3 regions of the Bacillus sp. SH7-1 genome follow, and region 3 is predicted to be linked to each of the others. Evidence: riboswitches for the same ligand, from Rfam matches in the RefSeq annotation. Region 3 holds a riboswitch; each other region holds the start of a gene.
The links. Region 3 has a riboswitch for S-adenosylmethionine ahead of mtnK (S-methyl-5-thioribose kinase). Riboswitches for the same ligand answer to the same signal wherever they lie in the genome.

Region 1 (6,517 bases), on a different contig from region 3:
TCGGTATCATATTGTTTGCTATTTTATTAATTACAAGATTTTCATTTTATGGATTTAGTATGTTAACAATACTAGTTTATGGCACAATGTTTATCATTACAGCATTCGCATCCGCAAAATTTAATACGTATAATAAAAAAATCAAAGTAGCTTATACAATGTTTTTAACATTTTTTCTAGGAATATTTACAACTGTAATTGTATTAACTTTATCAGATTTTGAAGTGAATAATTTGTACATTATTTATTTCATAATATTACCAACTACTTTAATGTTGTTTGTAGTTTATTTTAATGAAGTTTTAAAAGATGCAGTATGTATGCGATCGAAGTTAATTAAAATGGAAAAAATGGAAATTGTCAGTCAACTAGCTGCCAGTATATCGCACGAAGTAAGAAATCCCTTAACTGTTGTAAAAGGATTTACTCAACTTTTAAAAACACCAAATTTAACTCCAGAATCAAGAGACGAGTATATTAAGCATATACTTGAAGAATTACATCGTGCCCAAGGAATAATTGATGATTATTTAACGTTTGCCAAACCTGCTTCAGAAAAATTAGATGAGATTTCAGTAGAACAAGAGTTAAATCGAGTTATTAATATGATCTTACCTTTATGTAATATGAATACAATACATATTACAAAAGATTTCTCTACGGCAACAATAGTTGGAAATAAACAGCACTTTCAGCAATGTTTTTTAAACTTAATAAAAAATGGTATTGAAGCAATGCCTAATGGTGGCACTTTAAATATCTCCTCATCTATTAGTAATAATAAAGTTATAATACGAATTGAAGATAGCGGAATTGGTTTGTCACAAGAGCAAATAAATCGATTTGGCGAACCGTATTTTAGTACAAAAACGAAAGGTACAGGTTTAGGTACAATGGTTGCTGTTAAGATTATTGAAACGATGCAAGGTAGTTTAAAAATCCGAAGCGTTGTTAATAAAGGTACCACTTTGACAATTACATTCCCAAAATGTAATCAGAACTCATATGAGAACAAATAAAAAAGGAGCATAATTGCTCCTTTTTTATTTGTTTCGATACATAAGTATCTTTTATGTTTTTTTAGTTTACATTTGTGGAGACTAATTAGAAATTAGTACCCTCCGCCCCAGCAGCTGCATCCAACGATAATTAACAAAATAAATAACACAACTAATAAAGCGAAACCTCCACCAAAACCACAAGAACCACCGTAACTCATATTTTCTCCTCCTTTTGGTTTGAAAACTAATAGGTAGTTGATCATTTTAACTGGTTCGTATTATACATTATGTAAATATCCCTTTTTTGAGCATGTCTATATAAAAATAAGTAAAAGCACTCATTTGAGAGTGCTTTAAAATGGATACCAAAAGTTTTGAAATACATGTAATTTTAAATATACTGCAGCAATTAAAATAAAAACACCTACAAAGAAAGCAAAGAAATCCCTACTTTTTGCTTTCTTTGTATAAAACCACGTACGTGTATCTTTCTTTCCAAATCCCCTTAAATCCATTGCGTTTGAAACCGTATCGATTCTCTCTAGAGAATGAATAATTAAAGGCCAGAAAATTAAGACACGGTTTTTCATGCGAATCCATAAACTGGCTTCTCCTTTTTCAAAAGCTACTCCTCTCGCCTCTTGCGCATGTTTAATAACTTTATATTCGGACTGAATATCAGGTATATAACGTAATGCAATATTTATTGCATATGTAATCTTATAATGAATACGAAATTTACTTAAGCTACTCACGAATTCGCTTGAATCAGTCGTATAAATAAAAATAAGTGTGAATGGTAATAAAGTAAAATATTTTAATGACAGTGTAGCTGCATAAAATAATGTTTCATACGTAATTGTTGCATACCCAATATGCACAAACGAAGTATAGGATTCGGTTAATTCAGATCCATGGGTTGGTGTAATAAATAAAATCATGACAGAATTTAATAAACTAAATGTGAATATAACACTAAAAACAATAAAAATTTTACGAAATGGAATTTTGGCAACTAAAAGTCCGATACATCCAATCAAAAATACAACTAGCAATACACGAAAATCAAAAAATAAAAAAGTAAGCGTCATACAAAAAATAAATAACAACAATTTTACTGCTCCATCCATGCGATGAAAATATGTACTATACACCTTCCTCCCTCCTCTTAACATCAAAATAAAGTTCTATAAACCTTTCGGGATATGCAATCCCACTAAATTTAACTAGTTTGAATAATGAACTTTCCCTTAGATTCGCTCTTTGTAACGTTTCTGGATGCCCTAACACAATAGAAGCGGTATTATTCGCAATAATTTTCCCTTCATGTAAAACTATCGCTCTGTCTGTATATTCCAATGCGAGATTCATATCGTGTGTGATCAAAATAAACGATATTCTCTTTGCAGCTAATTTTCTAATAAACGACATAAATTGTTTATAATGATAATAATCTTGTCCCGCTGTCGGTTCATCTAATATGATAAGTTTCGGATTTGTTGTTAGTACAGATGCAATCGTTAATCTCTTTTTTTGTCCATAACTTAACGCCTGAATTGGCCAATTTCGAAATGGATACAAACCACAAACTTTTAACGCTTCTTCCGCTCTAAGCTTAATTTCTTCCTTTGAAATTTTTTTTAATTTTAATGAAAACGAAACCTCTTCCATAACAGTAGGTTGAGTAATCATATGATTAGGATTTTGCATCACATAAGATATAACCTCACCGCGTTTACGAATAGACCAAGAATTAATATTTACTCCATCAATTAAAATCCTATCATTCTTTGTTTTGTTTATCCCTATAAGACTATGAGCTAATGTTGATTTTCCAGCTCCATTATGGCCTAAAAGTGCTACTATTTCCCCTTTATATATAGAGAAATTCACATTATCTAATACTTTTTGTTTATTAGAATATGAGAATGACAAGTTCTCTACTTTCAATAATTCTTTTTTTGTAGGAGTGTCTTTACAAAAAACTTGCTTCTCCATCCACTCATTTATTACGCTACTAACACTTTCCCTATGAAGATTTTCAAGTGGGTATATTACGTCATTATTACTATCAAAATGTAATCTCTTTAATACTTCTATATACATAGGTTCTCTTAAGCCTATAGATGGTAATATATTTGACGCTAAAATCTTTTCAGGTGTCCCAATCGCAACAATTTCACCTTCATCAATTAAAATGATTTTATCTAAATCCAGGTTTAACATTTCTTCTATTCGATGTTCAATAATTACAATTGTTTTATTATATTGTTTATGTATATCTTTAATTAGTTGTATTGTATGTATGGCGCTTAGCGGATCTAAATTTGCTAACGGTTCATCGAACAATAATATATCAGCATTTGTTGTTAACAGACCTGCTAGAGAAACAGTTTGTTTTTGCCCTCCTGATAATTCATGTGGACTTTGTTTATGAAAAGTATGCATCTTCACCTTTTTTAATGAATCCGAAACAATCTTTTTCATATCAACTTGATTTACACATTCGTTTTCTAAATAAAAAGCTACATCTTCTTCTACTGTAAGACCAATAAATTGTGCATCTTGATCTTGCAAAATTGTTCCAACCTGTTTACTCTGTTCAAAAACACTTCCTTTCCTCGGATCTTTTCCGTCAATTAAAATAGTACCAGTACTAGTCCCTTCATAAGAAAATGGGATTAGCCCATTCATACAATGAGCTAACGTTGACTTCCCTGAACCACTACGTCCAGCAACTAGTACTTTTTCTCCAGGATATATATGAAACGTAATGTCTTTTACAGTAGGCTGTGCTGCATGTTCATATTGAAAGCTGAATTGTTCAAAAGAAATAATTGGTTGCATGTTAACATCCCTACTTTTCAATTTTTAAATGTGTATGTTTCTTATTAGATTTCGCTAAACCAATTGTAATTGGCAATCCAAGAACTAAAAACACAATAACATCAGCAATTGTTGCTCCTAATACTTGTATAACAATTTTGTCAAACGGTTCTCCCATCACAATAATATCGAATGCCCCAGCAAATATAATTGCAATGACAATACCAATTAACCCAGTAATGGCTAAATTAGAAATATCACCCTTATTATACGTCCCGTTTTTCACACTAAAGCCAACTCGTTTTTGAATGAGACCCATTGCAAGGCCGATAATTCCTGAACTAATAACCCACCCCCACCAAATACCCCATCCAGCGATTGTATCTGTTACGGTATGACCGATAAGTCCTATTAATAGTCCTGCCACTGGACCAAATAAAGCTCCAAAAACAGTTAATATAGCTAATGCAGGTTTAATAAATGTATTTGGTGCAATAGAAAACCCCCAAAGTCCTAATATCCCGTATAAAGCCGATCCAATTCCAATTGCTACTACTAATTTTGTTGATAATTTGTTCATTTCAATTCCCCTCTCATATTAGTCAACTTTTATTACTCTATATTTATTTTGAAAATGAATTATGCATCGACACTTCCTTTCTATACAACAAAAAATGACCTCTTACATAAGAGGTCATTTTCTTTCACGTTCAAGAATCCTCTTATCTTCCAAAAAACACATCGTGTTCTCTGCGGAATTAGCACCTTCCTATAAATGTACATAGGGGTTGCTGAGGTTTCATAGGGCCGTTCCCTCCACCTCTCTGGATAAGTATTAATTTGTAATTCGTATTATGGCACTAAGAAGTATAAATTTCAATACTTTTCTAATTATTTTTATTTTTTATTTAACGGTACATTTAAATCATTGTATTCTTATCGGAATTATGAAATAATAAATTCAAAATAGTTACGGGAGGAATGTACGATGAAAGTAATTGGTTTAATTGGTGGACTAAGTTGGGAATCTACATCGTTATACTATAAACATATTAATACACTTACACTCTCTCAATATGATCAAAATGCAAAGCTTGTTTTATATAGCATGGACTTTGATGAGGTAACTACTTTATTACAAAATCATCAGTATGAAGAAGTGAAAAACGAATTAGTCACAGTTGCAAAAAAGGTTGAAAAATCTGGAGCTGAATTTTTATTAATGTGTTCCAATACGGTCCATTTATTTGCTGAAGAAGTAGAAAGTGCAATATCCATCCCGCTTCTTCACATTGGTGATGTAAGTGCTAAAGAAATGGTAGAACAGAATATACAGCGTATTGGACTATTGGGTACGAAACAAACGATGGAACAAGACTTCTATAAATCACGTCTAGCAAATTATAACATTGAGACAATCATCCCAAATAAAGAGGAAAGAAATTTTATTCATCATGTTATTTTAAATGAATTAAGTAAAGGAATTATTTCAGAAACATCAAAAGAAAAACTATTACAAATTACAAAATCATTAATTCAAAATGGCGCAGAAGGAATATTACTAGGATGTACTGAAATTCCTTTGCTTATTTCCCAAAACGACCTTACTGTACCTGTTTTTGATACTGCTTTTTTACACGCAAATACTGCTGTGCAGTTTGCGGGATAATAATATACAAGCATAAAGATTGAACCTCTATGCTTGTATATTGTTGACACTATTTATTTAAAAGAGATTCAATAACTGCAATTGCTTTTTTGGAACCCCCACATTCTAAAAAACTATCGTTAAGTTTTCGTATACCATGTTTATACTTTTCATTTGAAAGTACATCTGTTACTGCTTCTTTCAAAGTTTGCATATTAACATGTTCTTTCAATAACCAATGTGCTGCTTCAAGCTCAGTTAATCTTTGTGCTATCATTGGCTGATCTTTATCATGTGGAATTATGACAAATGGGACATTAAAATAAATGGCATCGTGAACGCTATTCATACCGCCATGTGTAATAAAAACATCTGCTTCACTTAATATTTCTGATTGGGGTACGTATGAAGAAATTATAAAATTATTTGGCGCTTTTTTAATTTTAGAACGATCATTTCTATCACCAATTGTCATTATAACTAACCCATCAAAATCTGAGAAAGCATCAATACATGTATTAAAGAATGGTTCGAGTCCTTCAAGTAGTGTTCCCATTGAAATGTAAATCACTTTCTTATCTTTAAGCAATTCAAGTGGAAACTCTACATTTGTTTTACGCTTTGAAATACTCGGCCCAATAAAAATGTTATTTTCTCCGAATGAATCGCTATTAGGTTGAAAATAACGACTTGTGTACACGAGAGAAATATCTCCCTTATTATGCATAAATTGAAGATTATTTTTAGGCTTTACGCCAAATTTATGTTCCATTTGATATAGTAATTGGCCGGAAAGCTCATCGGGTTGGAATTGTATTTCTGCATTTGGATGAAAAGGTAAAGTCTCTAAAATTTCTGGAGGAATTAAAAATATAGGAGAAGAAACTACACCTGGAATTTGTAAATACTCCTTTACTAACTCTCCAGCACCAAATATATCATAAATTACGAAATCAAAATTTATGCTTTCATATAATTTTTTCGTAATTTCTAATATATATAAAGAAGTTTGAACATGTACATGAAAGAAAGAATTCAACCC
Region 2 (6,517 bases), on a different contig from region 3:
TGTGAATTGCTTCTTGATTTAAGCCGATAATGGATTGTGCTGTAACACTTTTTCCTGAACCACTTTCTCCTACAAGTGCAACTATTTCACCCTCGTTAATAGAAAAGGAAACATGCTTCACAATTGCTTGCTTACTGGTCTCTTTTTCAACGGCTAACGTTACGTTTTCTAAAGATAAGAGCTGTCCCATGTTTTTTCTCCTTTCGATTCCGTTTTACGATTTTCGGATCAATTGCATCTTGCAAACCATCACCAATTGCATTAAATGCGAACATGATGAGTGCAATCATGATTGCCGGGAAGAATAGCTGCCACCATTCCCCACTTAGTAATGTCCCAAGTGCATCGTTCGTCATCGTCCCCCAACTCGCTGCTGGTGATTGCACTCCAAGACCAATGAAGCTTAAAAATGATTCTGAGAAAATAGCCGCTGGAATTGTAAATGACAAATTCACGATAATAATGCCTGTTAAGTTTGGAATTAAATGTCCATATATAATTTTCATATGCGATGTACCTAATCGCTCCGCTGCAATAACAAACTCTCTTTGTTTTAAAGACAAGACTTGAGCTCGAATGAGACGAGCCATTCCAATCCACCCTGTTAATGCAAGGGCGATAATGATGGTAAAAAGACCTGGTTTCATAACGATTAATAGTAAAATAACAATTAACAAATACGGGATACCGTATAACACTTCGATTCCTCGTATAATCCACTCATCAATTAATGTCCCAAGGCGATTGCGCCCTCTCACATATCCACTAAATCCACCGATCAGTACACCTAGCCCTATATCAAGAACTGCTGCTACCAATCCAACTGTTAGCGAAATTTTCCCGCCAGCCCATGTACGTGCCCATATGTCTCTACCTAAATCATCTGTTCCGAACCAATGTTCACTACTAGGCGGTAAGTTTGTTGCCTCTTTTACTTGCTCACTCGCAGTAAATGGCGTTAAACTTTCACCAATAAGCGAGAATACAATAATGAGTAATAACGTCACTGACCCTAAAACTGCGATTGGATTCGATACAAACTTACGAAGTACTTCCTTTTTTCGGCTAATCGTTTGCTGATCTTTATTTATCGTTAATTCTTTTTTCTCTTCATTCGTTAATAACTGTTTATTAATTTCATAAGCTCCCATTTAAATATCCCCCCTCCTTACGTAATAGAACGAATACGCGGATCAACAATACGATGAATAATATCTGTAATGAAAATACAAGAAATTAATAATGCACTATAGAAAATCGTTGTTCCCATAATCACTGGATAATCTCGGTTAAAAATACTGTCTACAAAATATTTTCCCAGACCAGGAATTGAAAAAATCTTTTCAATAACGAAAGTACCTGTTAACAATCCCGCCATTAATGGTCCAACAAATGTAAGTACTGGAACAATTGCATTTCGAAGAGCGTGCCTTATAATGATTTTTTTAATTGGTATACCTTTCGCTCTTGCTAATTTAATATAATCACTCTGCAATACTTCGATCATATTAGAACGAACAAATCTTGTAATAACCGCGATTGGTCCTAATGCCAATGCGAAAGATGGTAATACTGTATGTTCAAATGTACCCCAAGAGGCTACTGGTAAGAGCTCGAATTGAATAGCGAATACTTGTATAAATAGTGGTGCTAAAATAAAACTCGGAATAGAAATACCGAGGATGGCAAGTAAACTTACACCGTAATCAATTACCTTCCCATGATAGAGAGCAGCAAATGTACCTGCAGCAATTCCGACTAGCAATGAAATAACAAGTGCTTGTAAACCAATAATTGCTGATGGACCAAAACCAGTTGTTATAATTTCTGATACACCTTGCCCGGTTGATTGAACAGATTCACCAAAATCAAAATGAACTACGCCGTCTAAATAAGCAACATATTGATTCCATAACGGTTCATCAAGGTGATACTTCGCTCTCATGTTTTGGATCACTTCTTCAGGAAAGATTTTTGCATCTGATGAAAATGGATCCCCCGGAATAATATGCATAATTAGAAATGTCACTGTCGTAATAACCCATAGCGTGAACACCATAACTGATAATTTTTTAATTACATACACTTCAATAACCCCCCTAAACACATGTATTTACTCAGTTTTATTAACGTACTTTTTCCATTACTCCCTTTTCTCTTTTTAGAATACAAAAAGCCTTGATCTTAAAAAATAAGATCAAGGCTTAATAAACAAAGCCCATCACTTATCTTTCAAGACTTGCTTGCTGGAATTAGCACGGTGTTCCTATTACAGAACCCGCTGCTGAGGTGTCATAGGGCCAGTCCCTCTACCTCTCTGGATAAGTAAATTGCTATATTATTATTTGGTTCAAATTGTATATTTCGAATTATAATTCTGAAAAAATGAAAAGTCAATCAAATTGGATATATTTAGAAAAATCAGTTTTTAATACTTTTATTTATCTATGTCGTATTTCGCCTATAATAAAAAAAGATATGAAAGGAGCTATAAGATGGACCCCCTACTTCTAGCTACTATAGGATTACCCTTAACAATCGTTATACTTGTCATCATCGGCTTCTACAAACTCTTCATCAAAAAGAAAAGCATCACCTCTTTTTACACACCCTTTGATAATATTACTGGACAAACTATTTCCGAATTTCACGAAGAACAAAAGGTATTAGTATCCGAGGATGAAGACGGCGATGGTAAGAAGAAAAAATAACCTTGCACAGGCAAGGTTATTTTTTCGTTTCTGCTTGAAAACGTTTATAGTATGTCGATGCTGTTGCAAAGTTAATTTCTATATCACGAATCAACGATGAATCTTCTTCTTTAGCTAACTTCTGTAATTTTTTCATTGCTTGTTCCGATTCATCTAAGAAACCAGCATATACCTCATGTTCTTGCTCTTTCGACTTTGGAACACGAATTTCTTTACGTATATGATCAATATCTTCTAACATGCTAGTCGTTACCTTTTGCACATCTTCTTTATATGTAGCATTCGTTATTTCCTTACCGCCCTTTTCTTTTGCCACTTCAAATAACTGCAGTGCTTTATTAATTTCTTTATTCATCTTTACATCGTATTTTTCATGTACTGCAAGATATTCTTTCATCTCTTCTGTTTGTTCAGTAGATTGCTCTACCTTTTCTTTCGGTTCTTTCGTATCTTTATTTCCATTACACCCTGCTAGAAGGAGCATACTTCCCATTACAGCAATACCCAAAACCTTCTTCATCTCTTCTTCTCCTTTTATCTACAGCTATTACTTATAGTTTCTTTTATCTCCACTTGTTATTATACCGAGAACATCCTACTTTTTACACTTAAGACGACATCGTAACATATATACCAACATGTTTGTCACAGTATCGTCACTTTATACAAATAACTTTTGCACTGCTTTACTACAGCACCTTACAAAAATGTAAGCACACATAAAGAACAAACCATGCTAGACTTACATATGCATAAAGCAAGCATATGTAAGTTTTTAAGGAGAATCATCTATGTACAACACAATGCCTTTTATGGGAGAAGATATTCGTGTCCTCATTCGCGAAAAATCACTTCATATTGAAAATACAGAGAGCCTTCGCCGCGTATTAAAAAAGAAACATGCTCCATTTAAGTTAGCCCAATATTTAAAACAACAACATACAAATCAATTTTATACTGTGCTAAATATATCGGATAAATCATTAACAATCGAAATCATCGGTCACGTCTACATTGGAAACTTTGCAGATATCTTAAAAGAAATCCCACGCATACCGAAGATTGCTCCTATTATCGTTAAAAAAGCGTATAAAATTACCGATCATACCGATATTATCGACTGCGGTGAAAAAGAAGTCGATAGTAATCGCTGGGTGTGGGATAAACTTGCTGTTTTATATGATACGATCATGAATAATATGTATGAGGTATTTCAAAGAAATGAAAAAAAGAACTGATTCAAATATTACCTTTGAATCAGTTCTTTTTTGTTAAGCCTCTAAATTTTGTCTTTGTTGCAGTTCAAACTGCTTTTCACTTCTTCTGGCCATAAATAAATAGCATAGTACCGCACCAATTTCACAAAGAGCTATTACAACACCCATCGGTAATGCGGTGTTACTTCCACCAATACCTACTAGCGGTGCAACAAGCGCTCCTGAAATGAACTGTAATAAGCCTAATAAAGCTGATGCTGTTCCTGCAGCTTGTTTTTGATTTCTCATCGCTAATGAGAACCCAGTTGTTGAGACAACCCCAACACTTGATACGACAAGGAATAACGAGCATAAAACACCAATTAACCCTATTCCTAGTAAGATTGTCAGTAGTAAAGATAAACCACCAACAGCTGCAATAATAATACCAGCAACAAATAATGTCTTCTCATTCACTTTCCCCGCTAAACGACCCGTAACCTGACTAGCAATAATAATACCAATACCGTTGATTGCAAAGAATAAACTAAATTGCTGTGGTGATGCCCCGTATATATTTTGCAATACAAATGGTGATCCCGAAATGTAAGCGAACATTGCCGCTGTTACTAATCCTTGTGACAATGCATATCCCATAAACAAACGATCTTTTAGGAGTTTTCCGTACGTCGCTAACGTCCCTGACAAACCACCTGTTTCTCTTTCTTCAGGAGGTAATGTTTCACGTAATACGAAAGTAGCTGATATTAACATGAATACACTAATTGCTCCAAGAACGATGAAAACACCGCGCCATGTTGTAAACTGCAATAATTGTCCCCCAATAATCGGTGCCAAAATAGGTGCTGCTCCGTTTACTAACATGAGCAGTGAGAAGAACTTCGTCATTTCAGAACCCGAGTACATATCACGTACCATTGCACGTGATATAACAATCCCGGCTGATCCTGAAGCTCCTTGTAGGAAGCGCAATAACACTAAGGTCCAAATAGATGGCGCAACAGCACAAAGTAAAGAAGAAGCAACATAAATAATAAGAGCAATAATAAGAGGTTTGCGTCTTCCGTAAATATCACTAATTGAGCCAACAAATAATTGTCCTACTGAAAGCCCAAGCAAACAAGCTGTTAATGTAAGCTGTGCTAGAGATGCACCTGTTTGCAAGTCATCCGTTAATTTCGGTAACGAAGGCAAATACATATCAATAGATAATGGCCCAATCGCCGTAAGTGTTCCTAACACAAGAATCATCCATAACCTGTTCATCTTTACAGGCTTATATATTTCCTGATTAACTTCATTCACTTTTTTCGTTCACCCTTTCCTATACATACTAAATCGTAACAATTATAGTTACAACATAAACATACGTCAAGTATAGCGCATTTTCCTGTTTAATTCTGTAAAAAAAAGCGATAGAATTTCTATCGCTTTACTTGTTCAAATTACTATTTGTAAATTTAGATACGGAAGACATCGCCTCTCCTGTATCTAAATATGTGATTTGAATTGGATCTCCCACTTCTGTAAACATAGCATATGGGAATTTCTTCACAGGTATCATAAATACTTTTTGTTCATTCTCTAACAGCACGTACACGATTGTATTTTCACCTGATTTTTCTTTATATACACGTTGTACAGTGCCTTCTTTTTGCGCCTCTTTCCCATTTGAAGTCGGTCTAAATGAATCTCCACTTCCACTCAGCGCATTTTTATAATTCTCAAGCGCTTCTTTTTGCGTCGAACCTGTTGCAAATATTTTCGCATTAGAAGCATAGATAACCGTATGAGCACGTACTAATCCTCCATCATCAATAACCGGTACAATCCAAGAAGGTTTGCCATACACGTTATAAATAACCGGCATTGTCCCATGCCACTTTTCTCTCTTAAAGGAATTATCCACTACTTCCGAAGCAGCCGAACCATCCATAATTCCCTTTACTTCTTTTCCGTTATAGTAATACAACTTACCTGTACGCGCATCAATGAGTGAGTAACCTAACGCAGAATCTACTCCTTCTTTCGGAGACGTGAAATCAGTAAAGTAATATAGCGTTCCATCCTTACCGAAGATTGGTGTAACTCCTTCTTTCGTTCCCCACTCAGTCGGGATCTTCATATCAGTTTGCGAGAATTTCGTATTCCAAAAACCATGGATATATTTACCGAAATACGTATTTAATGTAGATGCGGTCTCGTGATTTAATACACCATCAACAAATTTAGGTGCCTTTCCTTTATTGTATCTTTTCACTTCACCTGTTTGTGCATCTACTACTACAACGCCCTCTACTTCAAATCCAGATCTTCCTGAAATAAATTCACCGTACGTCATTGTATAATACGGTTTCCCTTTATCATCAACTTCAAATTTTGGTTTCCCTTTAAAGATTAAATTTGGTTCTGCTTTCCTTACCACACGCTCTAAATTATTTCCGAAAAACATGCTTGGCACGTATTTCATTTTATAACCGAGATGTAGTTTCGCTTCCGCATCAGGGTTTGTACCTGACATCGTTACGTATCCTGGAATTGTTTCAGCTTTACGTGCTTTAAAAAAGCCTGAAACTTCAATCGGTGCTA
Region 3 (6,517 bases):
AAAATACTAACATACATATGATCTTGTAATAAGTTAATTGTTTCAATCACACTTTCATTACCTACAGCAAAAGCGATGCGCCAGCCAGCCATATTGAAAGTTTTCGATAATGTGTAAATTTCGATTCCTGTATCTTTGGCACCGTCTGCTTGTAAGAAACTAACAGGCTTTTGACCATCGAACCCAATAGCACCGTAAGCAAAATCATGAACAACTAATATATTGTGTTTATTAGCAAAATGAATAGTTTCATCAAAAAAATCTTTTGATGCAGTAGCACCTGTAGGATTATTTGGATAGTTTAAAAACATTAATTTTGCACGCTCGGCGATAGAGTCATCAATTTTCGTATAATCTGGTAAAAAATTATTTTCTGCAATAAGCGGCATTATTTCAAATTGTGCTTTTGCTAAAGCAACTCCTGATAAATAATCTGGATAGCCTGGATCTGGAACGAGAATAGTATCACCAGGGTTTGTAAAACAAACTGGTAATTCTACTAATCCGGCCTTTCCACCAAACAATATAGCAACTTCCGTTTTTGGATTTACTACTACATCATATTCACGTTGATAGAATGTTGCCACGGCTTCTTTTAAGCTTTCATGTCCGCGAAATGGCGGATATTTATGATGAACGGTCTTTTCTGCAGCATCTTGCAAAGCTTTTACGATATGCTGCGGTGTTGGTTGATCTGGATTACCTTGACCTAGATTAATAACATCGTGACCAGCTGCTACGACTTTGTTAACTTTTGCAACAAGTGAAGCGAAAAATTGTGTTGGCAATGATGTTACTATCTCAGAAGGTTGAAATGATTTCATACTTTCCACCTCTTTTGAAAGTTGTTACAATTCTAGTGACAAATGATATAATCTTTCCAGTATTTTGTAAAGAAAAAAATGAGAATGGGGCTGAAAAAATGAAAGTCGCATGTATTCAAATGGATATTGTCTTTGGAGATGTAGAAAAAAATATTGAGAATGCTAAGAATAAAATAAGCGAAGCAATGAAGGAAAGACCAGATGTTATCGTCTTACCAGAACTATGGACAACAGGTTATGATTTAACGAGACTTTCTGAAATTGCAGATAGGGATGGATTGGAAACGAAAGAAAAGTTGATAGAATGGTCGAAACAATATGGTGTACATATTGTTGGTGGTTCTATAGCAAAGCAAACAGAACAAGGTGTTACAAATACAATGTATGTTGTAACGAATAAAGGAGAACTAGTCAATGAATATAGTAAAGTGCATTTATTTCAGCTTATGGATGAGCATAAATATTTAATCGCTGGAAATAGTACAGGTGAATTTAAGTTAGATGATGTAGAGTGCGCTGGCACAATTTGTTATGATATTCGTTTTCCGGAGTGGATGCGCGTTCATACTGCTAAAGGTGCAAAAGTGTTATTTGTTGTAGCAGAATGGCCATTAGTTCGTTTAGCACATTGGCGTTTGCTATTGCAAGCAAGAGCAGTTGAAAATCAGTGTTATGTTATTGCATGTAATAGGGCAGGAAAGGATCCGAATAATGAGTTTGCCGGTCATTCTTTAATTGTCGACCCTTGGGGCGAAGTTGTTGTAGAAGCGAATGAAGAAGAATCAATTTTATTTGGAGAGCTTACATTGGAGAAAATTAAAGAAGTACGGAAAGGAATTCCAGTTTTTGCAGATCGTCGTCCAGAATTATACAAATAAAATGTTGACAAGTGATTTTTATTCTTGGTATAGTCTTCAACATAAAGTTAAAAATTCAAAAAATTATACAACTCTTATCAAGAGCAGGTGGAGGGATTTGGCCCGATGAAGCCCAGCAACCGACCGTAATACCATTGTGAAATGGGGCGTCTATTTACGCCAAAAGGCACGGTGCTAATTCCAGCAGAAAGTAAAACTTTCTGGCAGATAAGAGGGGAGAAGATAAACTTCAAACCTCTTTCTTAGTGGAAAGAGGTTTTTCTACGTCAGAAAAACCTCTGAATTAAAAAAAGGGGGAGAAGACGATGGGATATTATTCATTAACTGAAACAACAGCTATACAATATGCGAAAGCACGCGGTTATTTTGAAAAGAAAGCAAATGTAGTTTGTCATGAAATTGGAGATGGAAATTTAAATTATGTGTTTAAATTAGATGATGGAGAGAAGTCTATTATAATAAAACAGGCACTGCCATATGCGAAAGTGGTTGGTGAGAGCTGGCCATTGTCTATAAAAAGAGCGACGATTGAAAGCAAGGCATTACAAATTTTTGCAAAGTATATACCGGATTATGTTCCGTTAGTGCACAGTCATGATGAAGAGTTAGCAATAACAGTAATTGAAGACTTATCAAGACTAACAATTACAAGAAAAGGATTAATAGATGGAGAAGAGTATCCACTTTTATCCCAACATATCGGTCGTTTTCTAGCGCATGTTTTATTTTATACTTCAGATTTTGGTTTACAGTCAGAAGAGAAAAGGGTACTAGAAGGTACATTTGTAAACCCAGACCTTTGCAAAATTACAGAAGATTTGGTGTTTACAGATCCGTTTGGTCATTACGATACGAATGATTATGAGCCGGAGTTACAATTGGCTGTTGATGAACTTTGGAGTGATAAAACTTTAAAACTAAAAGTAGCGCAATATAAATATAAGTTTTTAACGAAAAAAGAAGCACTTATTCATGGGGATTTACATACAGGTAGTATTTTTTCATCACCTTCTGAAACGAAAGTAATTGATCCAGAATTTGCAACGTATGGTCCATTTGGATTTGACATCGGTCAATTTATTGCAAATCTATTATTAAATGCTTTATCTAGAGAAGAAGAACAGAGAAGTGTACTATTTTTCCATATAGAGAAGACATGGAGTTATTTTGTAGAAACTTTTACGAGGTTATGGATTGGAGAAGGTGTAGAAGCATATACGAAAGAAAAACAATGGTTACCAATTATTTTGCAAAATATTTTTACGGATGCTGTTGGATTTGCTGGATGTGAGCTTATCCGTAGAACAATTGGCCTAGCGCATGTAGCTGATTTAGATGAAATAACAAATAAAGAAACGAGAATTCAAGCTAAGAAAAAAGCGTTATCCTTAGGTAAAGAACTAATAAAATATGAATCCAAGAGTGCTGATATTCAATTGTTCCGAACACTATTTCAACAGACAGTTTCTGGAGGGGTAAAAGCATGAGCACAATTGTTACTATTCCGAGGTCTGTAAGTTGGAAAGGGGATGCTATTGCAGTATTAAATCAAACAAAGTTGCCGCATAGCACAGAATATAAAACATTAACGACGATTGAAGAGGTATGGAAAAGTATTGTCATGCTAGAAGTACGAGGAGCTCCTGCAATTGGAATTGTAGCTGCATTTGGCTTGGCGCTTGCATCAAAAAAATATAACACTGTACATATTGAAGAATTTCAAAAGAAGTTTAATAGAGATTGTAATTATTTAGGAACGTCACGCCCGACAGCAGTCAATTTATTTTGGGCAATCGATCGTATGAGAGAATCTATTCGAGAAATTACTACAATAAAAGAAGCACAAAAAATATTAGAAGAAGAAGCGCTTCTCATTCAGCAAGAAGATGGAGCGGTATGCCGGAGTATTGGAGAACATGCATTAACATGTTTTAAAGACGGTGATAACATTTTAACAATTTGTAATGCTGGTAGTATCGCAACTGCTAAATATGGTACTGCATTAGCACCGTTTTATATTGGGAAAGAAAAAGGTATACGTTTACATGCGTATGCGTGTGAAACAAGACCAGTTTTACAAGGCGGACGTTTAACAACGTGGGAATTAAAACAGGCAGATATTGATGTAACACTTATTACAGATAATACGGCAGCTCATGCTATTCAAACGAAAGAAGTAAACGCGATTATTGTGGGAGCGGACCGAATTGTTGCAAATGGAGATACAGCAAATAAAATCGGAACAATGAATTTAGCTATATTAGCAAAGTATTTCAATATTCCATTTTACGTTGCAGCTCCGTTATCTACATTTGATATAACGAAACAAACAGGCTCTGAAATTGTTATTGAAGAAAGAGACGAAACAGAAGTTACGAAAATTTTTGGGAAACAGGTGGTACCAATTGGAACTGATGTTTATAATCCTGCATTTGACGTAACACCGAATGAATTAATTACAGGTATTGTTACTGAGAAAGGTATTATACGTGGAAATTATAAGCAAGAAATTGCATCATTGTTTGAAAAAACAAGCTAATACATAATAGCTTGTTTTTTTATGCCTAAATGTGTTCGTTTCTCTTATTTATATAATGAAAGGAGGCGAAAAAGATGGAAGAGTGGATTAAGATGATAGGTAATGTAGGGTTTCCAATTGTGGTAACATTATATTTACTCCATCGGATTGAAAATAAATTAGATGGGGTAATTGTTGCAATAGAAAAGTTGCCGCGGCAATTACTACAGCATGACGATCCTCGCGATAAAAAATAAAGTTTGCTCTTCGTGAGCAAACTTTATTTTTATTGAGCAGTATAACCACCATCGATAACAACAGCTTGCCCGGTTATACCTTTCGCTTTTTCACTCGCTAAAAACATCGCATAATCAGCAATTTCTTGTACTTGTAATAAGCGTTTTTGTGGCACAAGTGGATAAATGACTTCTTCTAAAACATTTTCAAGTGGTACATTTCGAGTCGTGGCTAAGTCTTGTAGTTGGTTGCGGACGAGAGGGGTATCGACATAACCAGGACAAAGAGCATTTACAGTAATACCATGCGTAGCGCCTTCTAAAGCAGCAACTTTTGTTAATCCAATTACGCCATGTTTGGCACTATTGTAGGCGGATTTTCCTGCAAATCCAACGAGGCCATTAATGGAAGCGACATTAATAATTCGGCCATACTTTTGTTTTTTCATGATTGGGAAGACATGCTTAATTGCGATAAAAGGAGCGATTTGCATAATTTTAATAAGCAGTTCGAACTTTTCGGTTGGAAAGTCTTCAATTGGTGAAACGTGTTGCATTCCTGCGTTATTAATTAATATATGTAATGAACCGAAATGATCAACTGTTTGAGAAATTGCAGCTGTAATTTCTTCTTCAGATGTAACATCACATTTTAAACCGATAGCCTGATAGCCTTCTTTTTGTAGTTGTTCAGCAGCTTCTTTTGCACGTTCTTCAAGACGATCGGTAATAACAACTTTTGCACCTTCTTTTGCAAAAGCGTTTCCCATTTCATAACCAATACCACTTGCAGCGCCTGTTAAAAAAACAACTCGATTTGTAACCATGATGAAAAACACTCCTTCATAATAAAGTTTTCATATTGCTCTATTTAGAGAGGGTATAATAAAATTCCTGCAAACATTTGGAAAAATATTGTTAGCTATCTTGCTTTACAAAATAGTCCCTGCTATACTGTTTTGTAAAGCAAGATACTTACGCTTATCTATCTTGTAAAACAAGATAGTGGGAGGATTTGAATTATGTCGACAAGTCAAATGCTGAAAGGGATTTTAGAAGGATGTTTACTTGCTATTATTTCTGAAGGTGAAATATACGGTTATGAAATGAGTGAAAAGCTAGCGAAGTATGGCTTTACCATGGCAAGTGAAGGAAGTATTTATCCGTTATTAATACGGATGCAAAAGGAAGGATTAATAACAAGTGTAATGAAGGAATCTCCATCTGGCCCAAAGCGAAAATATTATACATTAACAGAAAAAGGTGAAGATGCACTTGATGAATTTATGGATCGCTGGGAAGCGATGCAAAGTAGTGTGGAACGTCTACTTGAAGGGAAGGGGAGAAGAAAATAATGTTATCAAATGAAGCACGGAAGTTTTTATTAGATATGAGATTATTTTTGACCGCAAAGGGTGTGAAAGAAAGCGATATTGAGAGCTTTATCGAAGACGCAGAACTTCATTTAATAGAAGGTGAAAGTGATGGGAAAAGAGTAGAAGATATTTTCGGAAGCTCACCGAAAGAATATGCAAATGAACTTGTAAAAGTGATGGAAAGAGATAGACAAGAAACGTGGAAGCAAATTGGTTTTACAGTAATGAATATCGTATCTTTTTGGATTATTGCTTCTATCTTAATAGTGAATAACGGAATTCTACAGATTTCACTTATTCAGTGCATTGGCTATAGCTTTACATTGATCGTAGCTGTAATGGGGCCTAATTTTCTACTTCGTAAAATGACCTTCGTAACAAGCTTTACAAAAACATGGTTTTCTATGTGGTTTTTAGTCATGATTGCGCCAATGTTTTTAATAGGAGTTGTTACGATATTAGATGTAAAATATCCTACCAAAATGTTTACATTCACCGAAATGCAAAGTTATATATTAGCTGGTGGGATTTTTATCATCACAGTAGCGATCAATATATATTTTGAAGGATGGTTTAAAAACTTATATTTAATCATTCCACTTTCTACTATGTTATTGTTTAAAAAATTTACATCGGAAGACCTTGTTCCAATGTTATTTCAAATTATATGTTTATACGGAAGTTT

Region 1: linked by a shared signal. The riboswitch ahead of DN390_RS30035 (ECF-type riboflavin transporter substrate-binding protein) and the one ahead of mtnK (S-methyl-5-thioribose kinase) in region 3 are both predicted to bind S-adenosylmethionine.
Region 2: linked by a shared signal. The riboswitch ahead of DN390_RS18600 (ABC transporter permease) and the one ahead of mtnK (S-methyl-5-thioribose kinase) in region 3 are both predicted to bind S-adenosylmethionine.

Annotation. Positions count from the first base shown of each region.
Region 1 covers NZ_QNUD01000067.1:1,295-7,811, forward strand. Annotated here, with positions in the region: gene DN390_RS30015 (sensor histidine kinase) at 1-1,019, shown strand, start outside; gene DN390_RS30020 (YjcZ family sporulation protein) at 1,112-1,219, opposite strand; gene DN390_RS30025 (energy-coupling factor transporter transmembrane component T family protein) at 1,355-2,155, opposite strand; gene DN390_RS30030 (ABC transporter ATP-binding protein) at 2,148-3,848, opposite strand; gene DN390_RS30035 (ECF-type riboflavin transporter substrate-binding protein) at 3,859-4,407, opposite strand; SAM riboswitch class I at 4,547-4,662, opposite strand; gene DN390_RS30040 (aspartate/glutamate racemase family protein) at 4,816-5,496, shown strand; gene DN390_RS30045 (macrolide family glycosyltransferase) at 5,546-6,517, opposite strand, start outside.
Region 2 covers NZ_QNUD01000021.1:67,845-74,361, forward strand. Annotated here, with positions in the region: gene DN390_RS18590 (ABC transporter ATP-binding protein) at 1-190, opposite strand, end outside; gene DN390_RS18595 (ABC transporter permease) at 147-1,151, opposite strand; gene DN390_RS18600 (ABC transporter permease) at 1,169-2,086, opposite strand; SAM riboswitch class I at 2,223-2,328, opposite strand; gene DN390_RS18605 (DUF3951 domain-containing protein) at 2,496-2,711, shown strand; gene DN390_RS18610 (hypothetical protein) at 2,728-3,231, opposite strand; gene DN390_RS18615 (hypothetical protein) at 3,503-3,949, shown strand; gene DN390_RS18620 (multidrug effflux MFS transporter) at 3,983-5,194, opposite strand; gene DN390_RS18625 (DUF3981 domain-containing protein) at 5,361-6,517, opposite strand, start outside.
Region 3 covers NZ_QNUD01000009.1:338,443-344,959, reverse strand. Annotated here, with positions in the region: gene DN390_RS10730 (pyridoxal phosphate-dependent aminotransferase) at 1-824, opposite strand, end outside; gene DN390_RS10725 (carbon-nitrogen family hydrolase) at 839-1,702, shown strand; SAM riboswitch class I at 1,774-1,916, shown strand; gene mtnK (S-methyl-5-thioribose kinase) at 2,008-3,189, shown strand; gene mtnA (S-methyl-5-thioribose-1-phosphate isomerase) at 3,186-4,241, shown strand; gene DN390_RS10710 (YvrJ family protein) at 4,316-4,477, shown strand; gene DN390_RS10705 (3-hydroxybutyrate dehydrogenase) at 4,507-5,283, opposite strand; gene DN390_RS10700 (PadR family transcriptional regulator) at 5,479-5,811, shown strand; gene DN390_RS10695 (DUF1129 domain-containing protein) at 5,811-6,517, shown strand, end outside.